2 regions of the Kosakonia sp. MUSA4 genome follow, and region 2 is predicted to be linked to the other one. Evidence: predicted binding sites of a transcription regulator. Region 2 holds the regulator's gene; the other holds the start of a gene.

Region 1 (11,665 bases), 1.3 Mb from region 2:
CCGACGCGAATGATTTTCTTCACGCCAAAATCGGTGATCAGCTCTTTGGTATAGATGGAGCAGGACGGAATGCCCATACCGTGGCCCATTACCGAGATTTTGCGGCCTTTGTAAGTACCGGTATAACCCAGCATGCCGCGCACGTTGTTCACTTCGCGGTAATTTTCGAGGAATGTTTCGGCAATGTGCTTCGCACGCAGCGGATCGCCCGGCATCAGCACAACATCCGCGAAATCGCCCATTTCTGCATTAATATGTGGGGTAGCCATCGTTAATTCCTTTATGTCGTTAGAACAGAAAGGGCGGGAAGCTCCCGCCCAAAATCATCAGAACATGGCTTTGCCATAGTCCATATCAGAAACGCCAAAGTATTTCGCCAACGTCTGACCAATGTCCGCGAACGTTTCACGGTGGCCAAGCGAGCCGGGTTTCACTTTCGGGCCGTAAACCAGCACCGGAATGTGCTCACGGGTATGATCGGTGCCTTTCCAGGTCGGATCGCAGCCATGATCGGCGGTAAGGATCAGGATATCGTCCTCGCCCACCAGCGCCATCAGCTCCGGCAGACGGCGGTCAAACAGCTCCAGCCCGCCCGCATAACCGGCGACATCGCGACGATGGCCCCATGATGAGTCAAAATCAACGAAGTTGGTAAAGACAATTGTCTTATCGCCCGCTTCTTTCATCTCTTTCACGGTGGCGTCAAACAGCGCATCCAGCCCGGTGGCTTTCACTTTTTTGGTGATGCCGCAGTTGGCATAGATATCGGCGATTTTGCCCACCGAAACCACCTGGCCGTCTTTCTCTTCCACCAACTTTTGCAGCACGGTTGCTGACGGCGGCTCAACGGCCAGATCGTGGCGGTTACCGGTGCGCTGGAAGTGGCCCGCTTTATCACCGACAAACGGACGCGCAATCACGCGACCAATGTTGTAACCCCCTTCGGTCAGCTCTTCGCGAGCGATTTCGCACAGTTCATACAGCTTATCGAGACCAAACGTCTCTTCATGGCAGGCGATCTGGAAGACAGAGTCCGCAGAGGTATAGAAAATCGGCTTACCGGTTTTCATATGCTCTTCGCCCAGTTGATCGAGGATCACCGTCCCGGAAGAGTGGCAGTTGCCGAGATAACCCGGCAGATTTGCACGTTCTACCAGTTTATCCAGCAGCGCCTGCGGGAAGCTGTTTTCGGTATCGCTAAAATAGCCCCAATCGAACAGCACCGGCACACCGGCGATTTCCCAATGGCCTGACGGCGTATCTTTACCGGAAGAGAGCTCATGCGCCCACGCGTAAGCGCCAGTGATTTCTGCATTACCGTCCATCCCGGCCGGGATAAAACCGGTCGCGCCTTCATGGGCTTTCGCCAGCCCCAGACGGGTCAGATTAGGGAGATGCAACGGCCCTTTACGCCCGGTATCAGCTTCACCTTTCGCACAGGCTTCAGCAATGTGGCCGAGCGTGTCGGAACCCGCGTCGCCGAAGCGCTCCGCGTCTTCAGTCGCGCCGATGCCGAAAGAGTCCAGCACCATAATAAATGCACGTTTCATATGTTCTCCGTACCTTGTGCTTTGTAAAAAAGCGATCAGATCAGTATATCGTTATTCAGTAATGCGGCGATAGACCGTTGGTGTCTCTTTTGCGGCGATGTCGTCTACAACGAGGGCAGCCTTCACCGCCTGCGCCGCGTCCTGCCAGCTGGCTTCATCCTTCGCGTGGATGACCGCCAACGGGCGCTGCCCATCCACGCGCTCGCCCAGACGCACCATATCGGTAAAGCCAACGCTGTAATCGATACTGTCCGTCGCCTGGCGACGGCCGCCGCCCATCGACACCACCGCCATGCCCAGCGCGCGGGTATCCATTGCGGTAATAAAGCCTTCGTCGTCGGCGTAAACGGCTTTGCTCAGCGTGGCGGTGGGCAGGTAGTTAGCGTAGTTCTCGACGAAATCCGTCGGCCCTTTCTGCGCCGCAACCATGCGGCCAAAGATCTCTGCCGCTTTTCCGTTATCCAGCACCGCTTGCAGTTTCGCCCGGGCTTCCGCATCATTTTTCGCCAGTTTGCCGGAGATCAGCATCTCCACGCACAGCGCCATCGTGACATCAAACAGGCGCGGGTTACGGTATTCGCCGGTGAGGAATTGCACCGCTTCACGCACTTCCACCGCATTGCCCGCGCTGGAAGCCAGCACCTGATTCATATCGGTCAGCAGTGCGGTCGTGCGCACGCCTGCGCCATTCGCCACGCCCACAATCGCCTCCGCCAGTTGTTCGGAGAGCGCATAAGTCGGCATAAACGCACCGCTGCCGACTTTCACGTCCATCACCAGCGCATCAAGGCCTTCAGCCAGTTTTTTCGCCAGGATGGACGCGGTGATCAGCGGAATAGAATCCACCGTCGCGGTGATATCGCGGGTGGCATAAAAACGTTTATCGGCCGGTGCCAGTGAATTGGTCTGGCCGATAATCGCCACGCCAACATCCTTAATAATGTCGCGGAAGCGGCTATCGTCCGGGAAAATGTCGAAGCCGGGAATGGCTTCCAGTTTATCGAGCGTGCCGCCGGTATGCCCCAGCCCGCGCCCGGAAATCATCGGAATATAGCCACCACAGGCGGCAACCATCGGGCCAAGCATCAATGAGGTCACATCCCCGACGCCGCCAGTAGAGTGTTTATCAACAATTGGGCCGTTGAGATTAAGGTGTTTCCAGTCCAGAACCGAACCGGAATCGCGCATTGCCATGGTCAACGACACGCGTTCTGGCATCGTCATGTCGTGGAAAAAGATGGTCATGGCAAGCGCGGCGATCTGGCCTTCAGAAACGGTGTTATCGCGAATTCCGTTGATAAAGAAACGGATCTCTTCATCACTCAGTGCGAGACCATCGCGTTTTTTACGAATAATTTCTTGAGCGAGAAACAAGGTAACCCCCTGAGGAATGATACGACCGGGCAAGCAAAGTGACCCGGCAAAACATGGTGTTATCAGCATATACCGCCGGATGGCGGTGATACCTTACCCGGCCTGCGGGGTAGAGGTGCAGGCCGGGTAAATGGAGCCATCAGTAGCTGCTTGCGCTCTTACCGTCGCCGTGTCCCAGCGCTTTCAACAGGCTTGCCAGCAAGCTGGATGCGCCAAAACGATAGTGACGGGCATCGGCCCAGTCTGCACCAAACAGTTCATCGGCAATCGCCAGATAGTGCTGCGCGTCTTCTGCGCTGCGTACGCCGCCCGCCGGTTTAAAGCCCACAGTTTTCTCAACGCCCATATCGCGGATCACTTCCAGCATGATGCGCGCGCTTTCCGGCGTGGCATTCACCGGTACTTTGCCGGTTGAAGTCTTGATAAAGTCGGCGCCCGCTTTAATCGCGATTTCTGACGCCTTACGGATCAGCGCTTCTTCTTTCAGTTCGCCGGTTTCGATAATCACTTTCAACAGCACGTTGGCTGCGGCACACGCCTCTTTACAGGCTTTGACCAGATCAAAACCAACCTGTTCGTTACCGGCGATCAACGCGCGGTACGGGAATACTACGTCAACTTCATCAGCACCGTAGGCAATCGCCGCACGGGTTTCTGCCAGCGCAATGTCGATATCATCGTTACCGTGCGGGAAGTTGGTTACCGTCGCAATACGCACATCCGGTGTTCCCTGCGCGTTCAGCGTCTTACGCGCAATCGGGATGAAACGCGGATAGATACAAATGGCGGCGGTGTTCCCCACCGGGGTTTTGGCCTGATGACACAGCGCAATGACTTTCTCGTTGGTGTCATCGTCGTTCAGGGTGGTCAGATCCATTAATTGCAACGCGCGCAGGCTGCTTGCCGTTAAATCACTCATATTCTCTCCGACGGCGTAATGCCGATTTTCTGTTCGGGCTTGTTAATATTCTAACATCAACCCTCGATTACACTTCGACACCCATCACAGTTAATGAAAACTTAATGCACGTTTGCAAAACCATAATGAGACATTCATCAAACTTTAAAACGCAAAAGCGGTCGTGATTACCGCTAAGGTGCGTATGGATCAAAAGGGGTTATTCGCCGGTGTCTTACACTCCTCGCCCTGAACGCACGGGATAAAGAGGAAGATCATGTCGATACCGGTTACGCCAGGATTACAGACACGCTGCCAGCAAATTGTGACCAGCCCAACGCTCACGCCGCAGCAGAAACACCATTTTCTCGCGCTGGAGGCGGAAAATAGCCTCCCCTATCCGGCGCTGCCGCAAGCCGCGCGGGAGGCGCTCGACGAGGGGGCAATTTGCGATATGTTTGAAGGGCACGCGCCCTACAAACCGCGCTACGTCCTGCCGGATTACGCCAAATTTCTGGCCAACGGATCCGCGTGGCTGGAGCTGGAAGGGGCAAAGGATCTGGATGATGCGCTCTCTTTGCTGACCATTCTTTATCACCATGTTCCCTCCGTTACCGGCATGCCGGTTTACCTTGGGCAACTGGATGCGTTACTGCAACCATATGTTAGAATTCTAACACAAGAAGAAATCGATATTCGAATAAAACGCTTCTGGCGCTACCTCGACAGAACCTTACCGGATGCCTTTGTCCACGCCAATATCGGCCCTTATGACACACCAGTCACCCGCGCTATCTTACGCGCCGATGCTGAATTAAAGCAGGTCGTGCCGAATCTGACGTTTATTTATGATCCGCAGATTACGCCGGATGATCTGCTGCTGGACGTTGCCCGTAACATCTGCGCGTGCAGCAAGCCGCATATCGCCAATGGACCTCTGCATGATAATATTTTCACAAAAGGCGGCTATGGCATTGTCAGTTGTTACAACTCGCTGCCTCTGGGCGGCGGCGGCAGTACGCTGGTACGGCTGAACCTGAAAGTCATCGCTGAAAGCAGCCGTTCTCTGGAGGAATTCTTTACCCAGCGGCTGCCACATTATTGCCAGCAACAATTGGCCATTATCGATGCGCGCTGCGACTTCCTGTATCAACAATCCGGTTTCTTTGAGCATAGTTTCCTTGTGCAGGAGGGGCTGATCGCCGCCGATCGTTTTGCGCCGATGTTCGGCATCTACGGGCTGGCTGAAGCGGTCAATATTCTGTGCGATAAAGCGAACATCGCAGGGCGCTACGGCAAAGATGAGCAGGCCAATGCTCTCGGCTACCGCATCAGTGAGCAACTGGCGGCATTTGTTGAAAACACGCCGGTCAAACACGGCTGGAAGCAGCGCGCGCTGCTGCATGCGCAATCCGGCATCAGTTCCGATATCGGTACCACGCCAGGCGCGCGTCTGCCTTATGGCGATGAACCCGATCCGATTACCCATTTGCTGGCCGTTGCGCCGCACCACGCCTGGTACAAAGCCGGGATCAGCGATATTTTAACCCTCGACGAAACTGTCAAACGCAACCCGCAGGCCGTGGTGCAACTCTGCCGCGGCGCGTTTAACGCCGGGATGCGAGAGTTTACCGCCAACGTCGCGGGCAATGATTTGGTGCGCGTGACTGGTTATATGGTGCGCCTGTCAGATCTGGAGAAATTCCGCGCCGAAGGTTCGCGCACCAACACCACCTGGCTGGGTGAAGAAGCCGCGCGCAATACGCATATTCTTGAGCGACAACCCCGAGTGGTAAGCCATGAGCAGCAGATGCGCTTTCGTCAGTAACCTGATCCCCTTCTCCTGCGTCGACGGGCCGGGCAGCCGCCTGGCGCTGTTTTTACAGGGCTGTAATCTGCGCTGTAAGAGCTGCCACAATCCGTGGACGATCGGCCGCTGCAATCACTGCGGCGACTGCGTACCAGGTTGTCCGCATCAGGCGCTGGCGTTTGACGGCGGGCAAGTACGGTGGAACGCCGTAACCTGCCAGCAGTGCGATACCTGCCTGCAAATGTGTCCGCAACAGGCAACGCCGATGGCAGAGTCGATGTCTGTGGAAGAGGTGGTGGCGAAGATCCGCAAAGCCGCGTTATTCATTGAAGGCATCACGGTCAGCGGCGGCGAGGCCACGTTACAACTGCCGTTTCTGCACGCGCTGTTTTCGGCGCTGCGTGCCGATCCGCAGTTGCGCCATCTGACCTGTCTTGTCGACAGTAACGGAATGCTGAGCGAAACCGGCTGGCATAAGTTGCTGCCGGTTTGTGACGGGGCAATGATCGATCTTAAAGCCTGGGGCAGCGAACACCACCGCTTCCTCACTGGGCGGGATAATGCGCCGGTGAAAAATAGCCTGCGCCTGCTGGCGGCACAGAACAAGCTGTCCGAAGTGCGTTTGCTGGTGATCCCGCAACATAGCGACTATTTGCTGCATATCGACGCGCTGGCGGCGTTTATCTGTGAACTGGGGCGTATTCCGGTGCGGCTCAACGCATTTCACGCGCACGGCGTTTACGGCGAGGCAAAAAGCTGGCACAGCGCAACCGAAGAAGATATCGAACCGCTGGCGGACGCGCTGCAACAGCGCGGCGTCACCACCGTGCTGCGCCCGGCGCTATATCTGTAAAGCGAAAAGCTGCTGCGTATTGTCCAGTAACGTTTGGGCGATCACATCCGGGGCTTCAGGGCGCAGTTCACACAGCGTGGCAAAAACCCGCGCTGCCTGTTCCGGCCGGTTAGGCTGCCCCTGGAAGCCGTTCAGCGGCATATCCGGCGCATCGGTCTCCAGCAACAACGCCGATAGCGGCAACTGCGCCATGACATCACGGGTTTTACTGGCGCGCGGATAAGTGATCGTTCCGCCGACGCCAAGGTAATACCCCAGTTCGATAAAACGCTGCGCCTGTTGCAGGCTACCGGAAAAGCCGTGAACCACGCCGGTGCGCGGCAAAGCCTGCTTTTTCAGGTGCATCGCCAGTTTGTCATGCGTGCGCCGCGAATGGAGGATCACCGGCAAATCAAAGCGTTTCGCCAGTTTTAGCTGCGCATCCAGCACCTGCTGCTGGCGTTCAAACTGCGGATTATCGCGATAGAGATCCAGGCCAATCTCGCCAATCGCCACCACCTTTTCCGGCCTGGCGACCAGCGCCTGCTCAAGCTGTTCAAGGCTTTGTGCCGTATGTTCTTCAATCACAATCGGATGCAGACCCAGCGCGGCATACAGCGCAGAATGCTCGTGCGCCAAAGAGCAAACGCGATCAAAATAGCGCGCGGCGATGGCGGGTACGATAATGCGCCCGACGCCAGCGTCTGCCGCGCGGGCAATACTGGCAGCTTCATCGCCCGTGAAGGGCGGAAAATCAAAATGACAGTGCGTATCGATAAAGCGGAAACTCACGCCGTATCCTCTTTATTAATGGGTAAGTCGTTGGCTTGTACCGCGCTAACCAGCGGCGCATCCAGCACATCATTGGCGACGGCGGCAGGCGGCACCACGCGGGTGGCAGGAACGGGCGTGGCAACGACCGCGGGCGGCACAGTGAGGGGAGCAGGCACCAGAGTATGGCGAATCAGCGGCGGGGTTTCCGCCAGCAATTTTCCTACCGTCGCCAGGAAATAACGTCCACACAGCCGGCCGATTTTATAATCATCGCGCAGCGCCGGTAACCGGCTGCCCAGCGCCATGCTATGCAAAAGTTTCGGCGGATAGATTTCAAGTATGCGTAGTTTTCCCGGCGGCGTTTCGATAAACCGCTGAATCGCCGAGTAACTTTTCTCGTGGTGCTGCACCAGATTAACCAGCGGCTGTAAGCTGCTGTCGCCCAGCCAACGTTCCATACGTTTAAACCACTGCGGCGTGTAGTACATCTGAGAAGGCACGGTGCGGATCACGACGATGGTTTTCGCTCCGCGTTTAGCCGCTTCCTGAACCGGGATCGCATCGCTGACACCGCCATCGAGATAGTTCACGCCATTGAGCGACACCCCCGAACGGTAAAAACCCGGAATCGCGCTGGAGGCGCGGATCACATCCAGCCACGTCTGGTGGGTTGGCGCAAAATATTCCGCGGTGTAATCATCCTGGCGGCAGGCGCACATATAGAACGCTTTCCCGGCATCAAAAGAACGCGCGGCAAAATCCATCGCCAGCGGCATCTGGCGGGATGTCGAATCAACCAGCCAGTCGAGATCGATAAGGTTACCGCCGCGCACAAAGCGCACCGGGTCAAAAAAGTCACGCGTGGTGGTGTAGCGCATGATCACTTTGCGGGCGTAGCCGGGCTGGTTGCATACATAAGCCGAGAGGTTTTGCGCGCCCGCAGAGGTACCAAAGTAGAGATCGAAGGGGTTAAAGTCCGCCTGCATAAACTCGTCCAGCACCCCGGCAGTGAAAATTCCACGCTGACCTCCGCCTTCGCACACCAACGCGAGACGGCCCGGACGAAACGGTTTTAACGCCAGGGGCGCAATATTGCCCAGCGTTATTGGAATATATTGCCCCACCCTGCTTTCCTTTTGGCTGCGTTGTATCTGTCAAAGTAACGCAATTTCTGCCGGGCCGAAATAGTAAAGCCAGTCTATTTCTGCCGGGCCGAAATAGTAAAGCCAGTCACGAGGACTGGCTTTAATGTAAGCGAAATTTAAGCGCTAACGACGCTATGGACGCCGACGGCCCATAAACAGGCTGACCAGGAACAGGATGATACCGACGATAAAGACGATTTTCGCTGCACCTGCTGCCGTCCCCGCCAGACCACCAAAGCCCAGAGCGGCGGCAATTAACGCGATAACCAGAAATATAATGCCCCAACGAAACATAAGACTCTCCTTTACCATAGTTAATGTCGACCGCTTGCGATGAGCGCTCAGGTTGCTCATCTGCGATGTTTTCCCGTCACGTGTTCGTCGCGCCCGTCCACGCGGGCGCTGACGTTTTCAGGAATTGTTACTTAACTTTGAGATCGTTTTTGACGCTTTTAACGCCCTCAATCGCTTTTGCGATACTTTCGGCGCGTTCACTTTGGGCCTGAGAATCAACCGTACCGGACAACTGCACGACGCCGTCGGTGGTTTCAACTTTCACCTTACGAGACGGTACAATGTCATCGGCCAGCAATTTGGCTTTGATTTCACTGGTGGTAGCGGTGTCGCCCGCATAACCTTTCATTGACTGGTTTTTCCCGTCACGGACATGCAGCTTGTCGCTTACCGAAGCCACACCATCCACACCTTTGGCCACAGAGACAGCCTGTTCGGCCTGTGCCTGGCTTTCAACGAAGCCGCTCAGCGTGACGACTTTGTTGTCCGTTTTGACGGAAATATCGGTGCTTTTAATGCTTTCATGATCCACCAGCGCCGCTTTCACTTTTGCAGTGATGGAGCTGTCATCCATGAATCCACCGACTTTAGTCATCGAGCTGTCGATTTTTTCCCCCGCGCTGGATGCGGCGTTTTGCGCTTTGTCGGTGGTGGTGTTTGCCGCAAAAGCGGAACCACTTGCCACTACAGAGCCCAGCACGACGGCCAGCAGAGTTTTAGAAATCTTCAGTTTTGTCATAGTCATCGATGTCGTTCCTGTTGGTTTGCCCACAATTTGGGCCGCTTGCAGCAACTCGGGCTGCTTAACCGCCATGGCGAAAAATCACCCAATCCAGCGTCGGATAGTTGCGGATACAATGCCGCTACTTATCTGGCTGAGGCAGTTATTAATCTCCTTTAGTGAGAAATATGGTGGATAAAAGACTATTTAACACGCAATGAACGGGACTTTTACCCACCATAAATGTCATCACTTTGTTAAATATAGAACACTATCGATAAAAATCCCGGCTCACAGGTTAAAAAACGAGCAGGGAGGGGAAAAAGGGCGGGTTTTAAGAACATTCCGCAAGGGGCTAAAAAGACAGGAAAAGTGCCGGAGCACGGCGAATACCGTGCTCCGTGGGGGATTAATGCTCGCGAGTTTTGTGGAAAGTCACTTCCGGATAGCGTTCCTGCGTCAGGTTCAGGTTCACCATTGTCGGCGCGATATAGGTCAGGTTATCGCCGCCATCGAGCGCCAGCTGCATCTCGTTCTTACGCTTAAACTCTTCGAATTTCTTCACGTCGCTGCTTTCAACCCAGCGCGCCGTCGCCACGTTAACGGATTCATACACCGCTTCTACGTTGTACTCGCTCTTCAGGCGCGACACGACCACGTCAAACTGCAACACACCGACTGCGCCCACGATCAGATCGTTGTTGGCGATGGGGCGGAACACCTGCACCGCGCCCTCTTCCGAAAGCTGCACCAGCCCCTTCAGCAGCTGTTTCTGCTTCAGCGGATCGCGCAGACGGATACGGCGGAACAGTTCCGGGGCGAAGTTCGGAATACCGGTGAACTTCATCATTTCGCCCTGAGTAAAGGTATCGCCAATCTGAATGGTGCCGTGGTTGTGCAGCCCGATAATGTCGCCAGGATACGCTTCTTCAACGTGAGAACGGTCGCCGGCCATAAAGGTCAGCGCGTCAGAGATAATCACATCTTTACCGGTGCGCACCTGACGCAGCTTCATCCCTTTTTCGTATTTGCCTGACACCACGCGCATAAATGCTACGCGGTCGCGGTGTTTCGGGTCCATGTTCGCCTGGATCTTAAAGACGAAGCCGGTAAATTTGCTGTCGTCCGCTTTCACTTCACGCAGATCCGTTTGACGCGGCATTGGCGCGGGCGCCCACTCAACCAGACCGTCCAGCATATGGTCAACGCCGAAGTTGCCCAGCGCGGTACCGAAGAAGACCGGAGTGATTTCACCGCTCAGGAACAGCTCTTTATCGAACTCGTTGGATGCGCCCTGTACCAGTTCCAGCTCATCACGCAGTTGTTGCGCCAGATCTTCGCCCACCGCGTTGTCGAGATCCGGGTTGTTCAGCCCTTTAACGATACGCACTTCCTGAATCGTATGGCCCTGTCCGGTCTGATAAAGATAGGTTTCATCCTTATAAAGATGGTACACGCCTTTAAATAACTTACCGCAGCCAATCGGCCAGGTGATGGGCGCACAGGCGATCTTCAGCTCGTTTTCCACTTCATCCAGCAATTCCATGGGATCGCGGATGTCACGGTCGAGTTTGTTCATAAAAGTCAGGATCGGCGTATCGCGCAGACGGGTAACTTCCATCAGTTTGCGGGTTCGATCTTCAACGCCTTTTGCCGCATCGATAACCATCAGGCAGCAGTCCACCGCCGTCAGCGTACGGTAGGTATCTTCGGAGAAGTCTTCGTGCCCCGGGGTGTCCAGCAGGTTCACCAGACACTCGCGATACGGGAACTGCATCACGGAAGTGGTGATGGAGATCCCACGCTGCTTTTCCATCTCCATCCAGTCGGATTTTGCATGCTGGTTGGAGCCGCGACCTTTTACCGTACCGGCGGTCTGAATTGCCTGTCCGAACAGCAAGACCTTTTCGGTGATGGTGGTTTTACCCGCATCGGGGTGCGAGATGATGGCGAACGTACGGCGCTTCGCCACCTCTTGTAAATAAGGAGACAACGTCATAATAAAAATCTTCTGTGTAATTGCGCGGCTTCAGGCCACGCGATGAAATACGAAAAATGCGGCTATTGTACTCAACAGCGAAGTGCAGACAATCAATGTTTACACAGGCGTTGCTCCAGTTCGTTCAGGGACGTTACGGTCCAGGTCGGGTTAATACCTTCAGGCAGCGCGCGATTGTGCGCATTCAGCCAGCAGGTGGACAGCCCGGCGTTGATGCCGCCCAGAATGTCAGATTCTGCCGTATCGCCCACCATCATCACGCGATCGC
Region 2 (11,665 bases):
TGGGAGCGGCAGCGTAATGTTAACTTCCAGGCCAGCCGACGACTGGAAGGCGTTGACAGCGCGCTGGTGACGCTCACCGCCGAAGAAGCCAACATCCGACTTGCAGAACTCCGGAGGCACTATGAGCGATAAATTTGGCGATGGTCGCGATCCTTACCTCTATCCAGGCCTGAATGTGATGCGCAACTTGCTGGGTATTCACCAGGCGCAGCGTCTGGAGCAAGCCGTTTACGAGCTGACGGCATTACGCGCAGCGACGCTCGAACTGGGGCCGCTGGCGCGCGGGCTTCCGCATCTGTGCGCTATTCATCATCACCTTTATCAGGATGTGTTCGACTGGGCCGGAAAGTTCCGGGAAGTGGATATTTACGAGGGCGATACGCGTTTTTGCCATTTCGAATACATCGAAAAAGAGGGCAACGCGCTGATGCAGCAACTGGAAGAGGAGGAGTGGCTGTGCGGCCTGTCTGCGGATACGTTTATTGAACGGCTTGCGCACTACTACTGTGAGATCAATGTGCTGCATCCCTTCCGCCTCGGCAATGGCATTGCACAGCGCATTTTTTTTGAACAGCTTGCGCTGCACGCCGGTTATGTTCTGGACTGGCGCGGTATCGTCCCTGAACGCTGGAGCGCGGCGAACCAGGCCGGAGCGATGGGAGATTTAGATCCGCTATGCGCCATCTTCCGTAAAGTGGTAAGCGAAGCTGTCGAAAGCGAGTAAACTAGCGCGGTTTATTTTACCGAGGCCGCTATGATCCTGCTTATCGACAATTACGACTCCTTCACCTGGAACCTGTATCAATACTTTTGCGAACTGGGCGCAAGGGTGGAGGTGAGGCGTAACGATGAGCTGTCGCTTGAGGATATTGCCGCGCTGGCACCGCAAAAAATCGTTATCTCGCCTGGCCCCTGTACGCCGGATGAGTCCGGTATTTCGCTGGAAGTCATTCGTCATTATGCAGGCAAACTCCCTGTGCTGGGCGTCTGTCTTGGTCATCAGGCGATTGCCCAGGTCTTTGGCGCGACGATTGTCCGTGCGGCAAAAGTGATGCACGGCAAAACATCGCCCATTACCCATAACAACCGCGGTGTGTTTACCGGGCTTAATAATCCGTTAACCGTCACCCGTTACCATTCTTTGGTGATTGACCCGCCTACGCTGCCCGCCTGCTTTGAAGTCACTGCGCGTACGGAAAGCGGGGAAATAATGGGGATTCGCCATCGGCAGTGGGATCTGGAAGGCGTACAGTTTCACCCGGAAAGCATTCTTAGCGAGCAGGGCCATCAATTACTGGAAAACTTCCTCAAACGATGATTTCTGGTTGCCATGCAGTGATTTTTTATGCATATTTTGTGATTATATTTTCATAATCAATGCAACAAAAAACTGGATGGGCAAGACATGGCAACTCAGCAAGACGCGGTAACGCGTGCAAACTTCGATGAAGTGATTCTGCCAATTTACGCACCGGCCGAGTTTATCCCGGTGAAGGGAAAAGGCAGTCGTGTGTGGGATCAGCAGGGTAAAGAGTATGTTGATTTTGCAGGTGGAATTGCGGTAACTGCGTTAGGACACTGCCATCCCGCGCTGGTAGAAACGTTGAAAACGCAGGGTGAAACGCTGTGGCATATCAGCAATGTGTTCACCAACGAACCGGCTCTGCGTCTGGCGCGTAAACTGATTGACGCGACTTTTGCCGAGCGCGTGGTGTTTATGAACTCCGGCACGGAAGCGAACGAAACCGCCTTTAAGCTGGCGCGTTTTTATGCATCTACTCGCCACAGTCCGTATAAAACCAAAATTATTGCCTTCCACAATGCCTTCCACGGTCGTTCGCTGTTTACCGTCACGGTTGGTGGTCAGCCGAAATATTCCGACGGCTTTGGCCCGAAACCGGCCGACATCATTCATGTGCCGTTCAACGATCTGCACGCGGTGAAAGCGGTGATGGACGATCATACCTGCGCGGTGGTGGTCGAGCCGATCCAGGGGGAAGGCGGTGTTACGGCGGCAACGCCGGAGTTTTTGCAAGGTCTGCGAGAACTGTGCGATCAGCACAAAGCATTGCTGGTGTTTGATGAAGTGCAGTGCGGCATGGGCCGTAGCGGCGATCTGTTTGCTTATATGCACTATGGTGTGACGCCGGACATCCTGACCAGTGCAAAAGCGCTGGGGGGCGGTTTCCCGATCAGCGCGATGCTGACGACCAATGAGATCGCCAGCGTGTTCCACGCCGGTTCGCACGGTTCCACCTATGGCGGCAACCCGCTGGCCTGCGCGGTAGCGGGAACGGCTTTTGACATTATCAACACGCCGGAAGTGCTCAACGGTGTGAATGCTAAACGCCAGCTTTTCGTTAAGCATTTGCAGCAGATCGGCGAAAAATATCAACTCTTCAGCGAAATTCGCGGCATGGGGCTATTGGTTGGCGCTGAATTAACTGCGCCATTCAAAGGCCGCGCACGTGATTTTCTCTATGCTGCCGCAGATGCGGGCGTAATGGTGCTGAATGCCGGTCCGGACGTAATGCGCTTTGCGCCGTCGCTGGTTATTGACGAGCAGGATATCGATGAAGGGATGCGCCGCTTTGCCAGCGCGGTAGAGAAAGTGGTTAATGGTTAAGGTGTCGGTTTAGCCAGATGCCGTGATGCGGGCGCTGACGCCATGCCACTGACGAAATGGTGTGCATGGTGTTCAGATGCCCGATAACCCGTTGTAGATGCTGTTCGAGCGTGCTCATTGGCCCGTGGGTCAACGTTTCCGGCGCTTCCAGAATATTCACATCACCGGACTCTCCCGGCCCGTCATACTCCAGCCGCTGCTGACAACGTTGCAGCGCAATCTCGCAGGACTGCAAATAGCGCTGCGCCAGCTCCGGCGTCAGCATCGTATGCTCACGCGCCAGCGTGGTCATCGCATTGATATGTTCGACAATAAATTGGCTGTGCGTGACCCACAGCTTCATATCTTCCAGATAACGGGTGTTAAAGCCGGGTTCCTGCATTGCCTGATTGAGCGAGTTAAACAGTGCATTATGTGCCTGGTTGACGCGCATACGCTGCCAGGCGAGCGGCGTGGGCTGCGGGTCATCGCTGAGGATCAGGCGAATTGCCTGCTGGTCTGTTTCCAGCGCGTCGTGGGCATTCTGGCGCAGCAGACCGCTTTGCCATTGCGGCCACAACCAGACCATACCACCAAAGGCGATCAGGCAGCCAATTAAGGTATCGATTAGCCGCGCGACAATAAATTCTTCGCCGTTTAAGGTCAGCAGTTGCAATGAGTACACCGCGGTAATGGTAAAGCCGACCATCGCCCAGCCGTAACTTTTGCGGATAATCAGATAACTGACCAGCGTAATCAATAACATGGCTGTCAGCGTAAAACCGAGCGGAACATGAAAGTGCAACGTGATCCCGGCGATCACCAGCCCGGCAAGGGTTCCTGCCGCCCGGTGGACAATGCGCACGCGTGTCGCGCCATAACCATTTTGCGTGACAAACATAATCGTCATCATGATCCAGTAGGGCTTCGGCAGATGCAGGGCGCTGCCCATCAGGCTGGCAATACTGAGCATTACGCTGATGCGCGCCGCATTACGCAGCGCGGCGGATTTCAGGGATAAATAGCTTTTCAGCGCCGGGAGCAATGGCAATCGACGCTGCTTCTCCGCCATCAGATCGCGGATGTACAGAGGCCGCTGCGTACGCAGTACGCGGGCGATGCGGCTAAAGTGCCAGGCGCAGAACTGGCCTACCGGATTATCCGGGTGCTGGCGGGCGATTTTTTCCAGCGCGCCGATTTGCTTTTCCATAGTGAAACGCGTCGGATAACGATGGTAGAGAATGTCGTCCGCCAGCACGCGTAAACGGGCGGCGACGGTCTGCGCATTCCAGCGGATAACCTGCTCGGCGTGGGTTTGTTCAACCAGTTTTTGTACTTCTTCCGGCTGGTGCAGGCTGACGGAAATATGCTCCTGCAAATCCAGCGCGACCTGGAAAACGCGCAGCAGGCGTTTGTAGTCGTTATGCTGATTGGCCGCCAGCATATGCAATTGTTGGTAGCACTGGCTTATCATATCCACCGCTTTTTGCTGGCGTGCAAGCAGCGGCGGCAGGGCTTTTTCCGGATCGGCATGCTGCGTCAGCAGGCTGTATTTGGCTTCGCAATAATCAGCCAGTTGCCGGTAGAGCAGGCTTAACGATTCGCGCAGTGGTTGTTCCCGCCACATCCAGAACCAGAACCAGTTAAACAGCCCGTACCATAGTGTGCCCAGCGCGTAAATCAGCAGCGGCTCCCACACCGGCATATTCCCGGCGAGGCTGAGCGTGAAGATGGCGGCAATCAGCGAGGCGGGCAGTAAGCGCCCGTGCAATGCGCTGATCTCAGCCGTGACGCCCAGTAGCAGGGTCAGCATGGTAAAGATCAGCGGCAGCGGAAGATCTTCCGCCAGCAACAATTGCACCGCCAGGCTGCTACCCGCAAACAGACAGCCGCCAATAATCAGGCGCTTAAAGAAACGCTTATGCGGCGTGTCGAGACCGGCAATATTGCAGCAAGCGGGAACGAGTGAGAAAAGCAGGCCCTGTTGCAGATGGCCGACTATCAGGCCAATCGCCACAGGCAGACATAACACCAGCGTTTGTCGCAGTGCGTAGTTGATTTCGGGGTGATAAATCAGCCTGCGCCACATGAGGAGAGAAAAACGGCGCGCCGGATAAACGATGCGCCGTTTTACGGATTAACGTGTTCCGTATACCACGATGGTTTTACCGTGGGCGGAGATCAGGTTCTGATCTTCCAGCATTTTCAGGATGCGGCCGACAGTCTCACGGGAGCAACCAACGATTTGGCCAATCTCCTGGCGAGTAATTTTAATCTGCATGCCGTCCGGGTGAGTCATTGCGTCCGGCTGTTTTGCCAGATTCAGCAGCGTCTGCGCGATACGGCCCGTTACGTCCAGGAACGCCAGGTTGCCGACTTTCTCCGAGGTCACCTGAAGGCGACGCGCCATCTGCGAGGAGAGGCGCATCAGAATATCCGGGTTCACCTGGATAAGCTGACGGAATTTTTTGTAGGAAATTTCGGCGACTTCACAAGCGGTCTTGGCGCGTACCCAGGCACTGCGCTCCTGACCTTCTTCGAACAAGCCCAGTTCACCGATAAAATCACCCTGATTAAGGTAAGAGAGAATCATCTCTTTACCTTCCTCATCCTTGATTAGCACTGCCACTGAGCCTTTAACGATGTAATACAGCGTTTCCGCTTTTTCACCCTGGTGAATCAGCGTGCTCTTCGACGGGTACTTATGAATGTGGCAATGAGACAAGAACCATTCGAGAGTCGGGTCTGTTTGCGGTTTGCCAAGCACCATGCGCGGTTATCCTCTGTTATAAGCTGGCTCCGAAAGCGGGGATGTAGGTTTCAGCCTGCTTCCGGGGTTGCAATCAAAGCTTCTCATGTCCTGAGAAGTGGGCCGTCAGGGTTATCTGCGGCCTCTAATCTACGATGTCATGCATACATGCGTAACATCCATTTATCTTTGTAGCATCCAGATTGTTTTAGCATAGGTTTTCACGCCTGTCTCCTGGTGTCTCGCTTCAGCATGACGCAGGTCGCCTTCCGTTGCGAGTTTTGTTATGTACGCGTAATCTGTGGAGAAAATTACTACTCCGGAGTGAATAAAATGCAGGCACGTGTGAAATGGGTTGAAGGGTTGACCTTCCTGGGTGAGTCCGCATCTGGCCACCAAATTCTGATGGACGGTAATTCCGGGGATAAAGCGCCAAGCCCGATGGAGATGGTGCTGATGGCGGCGGGCGGTTGCAGCGCAATTGACGTCGTTTCCATCCTGCAGAAAGGGCGCCACGACGTGACCGACTGCGAAGTGAAGCTGACTTCCGAGCGCCGTGAAGAAGCGCCGCGTCTGTTTACGCACATCAATCTGCACTTTATCGTCACCGGCAAAGCGCTGAAAGACGCGGCAGTTTCCCGCGCGGTGGATCTGTCGGCGGAAAAATATTGCTCTGTAGCGTTGATGCTGGAGAAGGCCGTGAAGATCACCCACTCCTACGAAGTTATCGAAGCCTGATGCCCTGGCCCGGCAATCGGCTTGCCGGGCTACTTAATCTTTTTCCCTTCCATCAGCCGTTGCACCAGCGGCGTCATAATCAATTCCATCGCCAGCCCCATCTTGCCGCCCGGTACCACCAGTGTATCCATATGGGAAATAAACGAACCTTGCAGCATCGCCAACAGCCACGGGTAATCAATGCCTTGCAAATTCTGGAAGTGAATGACCACAAAGCTTTCATCCAGCGACGGAATGCCTTTTGCGGCGAAAGGGTTAGACGTATCGACCGTCGGCACGCGCTGAAAGTTGATGTGCGTACGGGAAAACTGCGGGGTGATAAAGTTGATGTAATCTTCCATCGAACGAACCACCGAATCCATCACCGCTTCACGGGAGTGTCCGCGTTCGCTGGTATCGCGAATCAGTTTCTGGATCCACTCCAGGTTGACGATCGGCACCACGCCAACCAGTAAATCAACATGGCGCGCCACGTCATTTTGCGGGGTCACTACGCCGCCGTGCAGCCCTTCATAAAACAGCACGTCGGTGGGTTCCGGCAGCGGTTGCCAGGGCGTAAACGTGCCCGGCACCTGATTCCACGGCACCGCTTCATCGTAGGTATGCAGATATTTACGCGTTTGCCCGGTTCCGCTCTGGCCATATTCGCTAAAGGTTTGTTCAAGCAGGCTGAAGTCATTGGCATCCGGGCCAAAGTAACTGATATGCCGCCCAAGATCGCGGGCTTTGCGGATCGCCATATCCATTTCCGGACGGGTAAAGCGATGGAAGCTGTCTCCTTCCACTTCTGCGGCGTGCATATTGAGCTGGGCGAAGATTTTACGGAAGGCGACGCTGGTGGTGGTGGTTCCCGCGCCGCTGGAGCCAGTAACGGCGATGACCGGATGTTTGGCAGACATAGCAACTCCCTGAATAAAACTGTGTTTGCAGTATAGTCAGCCGCCATCTACCCGGTTAATCGTGAAACTGCCCCCGCGGCATAATGTTTACCGTCTCGTGCAGTTCCGACCACACCAGTACAGCTTCACCGCGTTGCAGTTGACGTTTAACGTCAGCGACCTTTTGTTCTAGCGAACGTTCATGTTCACCATAATCGGTGCCTTCGCGCAAGACAAAGCTCTCAATCAGATTGTTCAGCGTGTCGGCGTCAATCTCTTGCCAGGGAATAATCATGATGTTCTCAGCCAGGGGGAAAGCCAGTCCGGAATGCGCTTTTCCAGCCACATTTCTGGTCGGCGCAGCGTACCGCCGACAAAACCGACATGACCGCCGTGTTCTGTCAGTTGGTACTCAATATTCGGCGGTAAATGGCCGGCATCCGGAATAACGTTATGATCCATAAACGGATCGTCTTTGGCGTGAATGATCAGCGTCGGTTTACGGATCAACGGCAACTGCGGCATGGCGCTACAGCGGCGATAGTAATCCAGCGCATCAGCAAAGCCGTGGATCTTGGCGGTGATCAGATCGTCAAACTCGCGGATACGCCGCACTTTCCGCAGCGCAGGCAGCGTCGTTGGCAGCGAGCCGGGGTAGGCTCTTAATTTGCGTGCGGCGTTCGCTTTCAGCAAATTCAGCAGGTAACGCTGATAAAAGCGGGAAAACCCTTTTTCCATATGATAGCTGCACGCTTCCAGCATCAATGGCGCAGAGACGATCACGGCTGCATCAACGGGAAGAGAATCATCGGCTCTGGCTAACAGGCAGCCGAGCATATTGCCGCCCAGCGAATAGCCTACCGCCGCGGTCGGCGCCGGGCCGAAGGTTTCTGGCAGCCAGCGTAAAAACCAGGTGCCATCTTCGGTTTCGCCGGAGTGGTAGATGCGGTTCAGGCGGTTGGGAATGCCGCTACAGCCGCGAAAATGCATCACCACGCCCAGCCAGCCGCGCTCTTTTGCTGCATGGATCAGACCATGCGCATACGGGCTGTGCAGGCTACCTTCCAGGCCGTGAAACACGACCAGACGCGGTTTGTGTTTTGCCTGCCCGGGCTCTTCGCTCCAGGCGAGATCGACGAAGTCGCCGTCCGGCAGCTCCAGGCGCTGCCACCAGGGATCAAACTGTAAGCGGCGGCGTAGAATGCGAGGCAGCATCGTTTGTAGATGCGGATTCCGCGCACCCGGCATCGGATGAAAGTTGTGCGAATCTTCCTGATTTTCAAGAAGATTTGCAGGTGTAATATCTGCCATCGTGTTAAATCATCTCAAGAAACTGACGCTTATTATACTTGCGAATATTTAAGCTGTTTAATACTTTGCTGCTGTTGTACCGTATTACGCTCTACGGACAGCCTTATAACGATTTAATAAATCAGCAATTTTATTCCATTACTGCTGTCCGCTTTTCACTCATTGAGGACTCATTGGATGACGGAAAATACCTCGCTTGACCTTGCGGCGCCACAGCAACTCAATCAGGCAATTAACGACTTACCCGGCAGTGAAAATTTAACCCCAGCCGAGCAAACGCAAATCCAGAATATCGTTGCAGAAATTAATATTAACGATCCGGTGTTCTCGCTGGCCTTTGGCGCCAAAACCATGAACAGCATCTCGCAGTTTTCTGAATCGCTGATGCAGGAAGTCCGGGCAAAAGACGCTGGCGTGATTGGCGCGCAGCTGACCGATCTACTGATGAAAATCAAGCAGGTGGATATCAGCGCCTTCGAGCAAAAACCAGGTTTCCTCGCTTCACTACCGCTGTTGGGATCGCTGTTTAACCGGATCGAGCGCACCATGCTGGAGTACCAGACGCTGGCGAAGCAGGTCGATACCATCACCGAAAAGCTGAATGAAGCGATGGTCGATCTGCTGCGTAATATCTCGGTTCTGGAGATCCTCTTTGATCGTAACCGCGACGTTTTTCAGCAAATTACGCTGCATATCATTGCCGGCAAGCAAAAGCTGGAGCAGATCAAACAGAACGAACTACCCGTTTTGCAGGCGCAGGCGACAACCGATCCGATGAACGCACAGCGCCTTCGGGATCTACTGGAGGGTATTCAGCGCTTTGAGCGTCGTCTGCATGATTTGATGCTGTCGCGCACCATTGCGATGCAGTCCGCGCCGCAAATCCGCCTGATGCAAAGTAACAGCCAGTCCCTGGCGGAAAAGATCCAGAGCAGCATTCTTTCCACTATTCCTGTCTGGAAGAGCCAGATTGCGCTGTCGATGTCACTACAGACTCAGCGTCAGGCGGCAAAGCTGCAAAAAGACGTGGCCGATACGACCAACGACTTACTGCGCCGCAATGCGGAAATGCTGCAAACCGGAACGCTGGAAACAGCGCGTGAAGTGGAGCGTTCGGTAGTGGATATCGAAACCCTGCGTGAGGTGCAGACGCGGTTGCTCAGCACCATTGAAGACTCCGTGAAGATCGCTACCGATGCGCGCCAGCGCAGAGCCGAGGTGGAAAAAGAGTTGGTCACGATGGAAAACGATCTGCGTAGCCGCCTGGCGTCTATTGCCAACGGCGCGGTGCGTCAGCAGTAAGGCGGGAGAAAGACGATGTTCGATAAAGCAGGAATGCGGCTGGATACTATTTATAGCAAGCGTTTGAATCGGGTCGCTCTCCAGCTACTTATGTTTTTTATTGGAGCGATGTATGCCACTTATTTTGCTCCGTACGCCACGCAGGCTAATACAGGGCTGGGTAGTGAAGCGGGCGGGATAGAAACGAGCTTCGCTGCGGTGGACTGGTTTTGTTTTATTTTGCTCTGCCGCACGTTGTTCTTCGATCGTATCGCGCTGAGTGTCGGGATGCTGGCGGGCTTTTGCTGGCTTTTTGTGGGCGATGCGGTAGCGCTGCCATTTTGGGCAGGAACAATGGCGCTGTTGGTGCACATCTACAGAAGCGGGTGGAGCAAACTGGGTAAAATCCACATCTGGTATCTGTTTTTATGGTTCTCGGCCGCGTTGAAGTATGGCTCGATCTATGAATACACCGCACATCCTGTTTACCTGACGCTGTTTGCCTTGTTATTTGCCGGATACCTCCTGTACGAGCTGGCGCTGAAAGTTAACGCCCGCCGGCAACAGGACCGGTTGGCAATGTTTGCCGAAGCGGAAAGAGAGAAAGAAAAACTGGCTGATTCGGATAAAGCGCTGACGCAGCGGATATCTCGTCTGGAACAAATCAGCAATCTGCCAGGACCGCTACTGATCGAGCTTGCTCAAATCATTCATTCGGCGCAGCAGATTGTGGTGTGCATGAAGACGGACGAGCGGGATGAAGTGCCCGGACGGCGGTTTTTGGATCGCTACTTGCCGGGCGTTGAAATGATCGTGACGCAGGGGCAGTCCCTTTCAAAGCAGTTGATAGACGATGAGTTGCGCCAAAAGACGACAGAAGATCAACTGGATATGTTGATCCGCTTAAGAAGTGCTTTTCATCAGCAGCATCAGGCGCTACTGGAAAATGACACGGACGATTTTGACTCAGAGCTCAGAACGCTGGATAAACTTCTTAAAACAGACGGCTATGTGAAATAAAAACGTACCTGTACCCGCAATAACGTGGGTACAGGCCTTTTTCTTCTGCCGTTACCCACTCTCATCCCTCCCGCCATAATACTTTTCTTATCCGGCGAAACTGATCCACATCACAAATTGTTTCGTTGATTATTACTTTCAGGCTAATGATTTTATCGCCTCCTTAATTGATGCCTTTCTCAGCAACGCGCACACTGAGTTCAGTGTTAAGCAAGTCAAAATGATGAGCTGAATCAGGAGGTTAATAATGTTATCTGGGCAAACGCCAGCACAGGTATGGAACACGCGGCGCAGCGAGAAACAGCGTCGCCTGGCATCCATTCCCGTGCAGGGCAAGGTACTGCCGACCGGCGACCTTGTCGCCATGCTGGAAAAACTGATCGCCCCCGGCGACCGTGTCGTTCTCGAAGGGAACAACCAAAAGCAGGCGGATTTTCTCTCCCGCTCGCTGGCTGAAGTTAATCCGCAGAAAGTGCACGATCTGCATATGATTATGCCGAGCGTCGGCCGTAGCGAACATCTTGATATCTTCGAAAAAGGCATCGCTCGCAAGCTCGATTTCTCCTTCTCCGGTACGCAGAGCCTGCGTATTTCGCAGCTACTGGAAGATGGCCTGCTGGAAATCGGCGCCATCCACACTTACATCGAACTTTACTCCCGTCTGTACGTCGACCTGTGTCCGAACGTGGCGCTGATCGCCGGTTACAAAGCCGACCGTAAAGGTAACCTCTACACCGGCCCAAGTACCGAAGATACGCCAGCGCTGGTGGAAGCTGCCGCATTCCGCGATGGCATTGTTATTGCCCAGGTCAACGAACTGGTGGATGACGAGTGCGATCTGCCGCGCGTCGATATCCCTGGCTCGTGGATTGATTACGTGGTGGTGGCGGACAAACCGTTCTTTATCGAACCGCTGTTTACCCGCGATCCGCGTCTGATCAAGCAAGAACACATCCTGATGGCGATGATGGCGATAAAAGGCATCTATGCAGAACATCAGGTGCAGTCGCTGAACCACGGTATCGGTTTCAATACGGCGGCGATTGAACTGCTGCTGCCGACCTACGGCGAACAGCTCGGCCT

What was found. Region 2 encodes CRP, which controls carbon source genes, mostly activating them, when cyclic AMP is high. Its sites were predicted from a motif close to ATGTGANNNNNNTCACAT; they were not measured.
Region 1: a site for CRP is predicted at 3,969-3,986, ahead of deoC (deoxyribose-phosphate aldolase). Genes of this name have one in related genera too.

What each region holds. Positions count from the first base shown of each region.
Region 1 is NZ_CP025697.1:525,166-536,830, reverse strand. Features, by position in the region: gene deoD (purine-nucleoside phosphorylase) at 1-269, opposite strand, end outside; gene deoB (phosphopentomutase) at 327-1,550, opposite strand; gene deoA (thymidine phosphorylase) at 1,602-2,924, opposite strand; gene deoC (deoxyribose-phosphate aldolase) at 3,064-3,843, opposite strand; gene C0557_RS02540 (YjjI family glycine radical enzyme) at 4,100-5,650, shown strand; gene C0557_RS02535 (YjjW family glycine radical enzyme activase) at 5,622-6,485, shown strand; gene C0557_RS02530 (metal-dependent hydrolase) at 6,474-7,256, opposite strand; gene C0557_RS02525 (patatin family protein) at 7,253-8,362, opposite strand; gene C0557_RS02520 (DUF1328 domain-containing protein) at 8,516-8,677, opposite strand; gene osmY (molecular chaperone OsmY) at 8,805-9,422, opposite strand; gene prfC (peptide chain release factor 3) at 9,808-11,397, opposite strand; gene yjjG (pyrimidine 5'-nucleotidase) at 11,490-11,665, opposite strand, start outside.
Region 2 is NZ_CP025697.1:4,993,724-5,005,388, reverse strand. Features, by position in the region: gene C0557_RS23915 (YhfG family protein) at 1-132, shown strand, start outside; gene C0557_RS23910 (putative adenosine monophosphate-protein transferase Fic) at 122-724, shown strand; gene pabA (aminodeoxychorismate synthase component 2) at 755-1,318, shown strand; gene C0557_RS23900 (aspartate aminotransferase family protein) at 1,406-2,626, shown strand; gene C0557_RS23895 (YccS/YhfK family putative transporter) at 2,616-4,694, opposite strand; gene crp (cAMP-activated global transcriptional regulator CRP) at 4,743-5,375, opposite strand; gene C0557_RS23885 (OsmC family protein) at 5,688-6,092, shown strand; gene C0557_RS23880 (phosphoribulokinase) at 6,122-6,991, opposite strand; gene C0557_RS23875 (YheU family protein) at 7,047-7,265, opposite strand; gene C0557_RS23870 (hydrolase) at 7,262-8,281, opposite strand; gene C0557_RS23865 (toxic anion resistance protein) at 8,459-9,583, shown strand; gene C0557_RS23860 (5-bromo-4-chloroindolyl phosphate hydrolysis family protein) at 9,599-10,582, shown strand; gene mdcA (malonate decarboxylase subunit alpha) at 10,830-11,665, shown strand, end outside.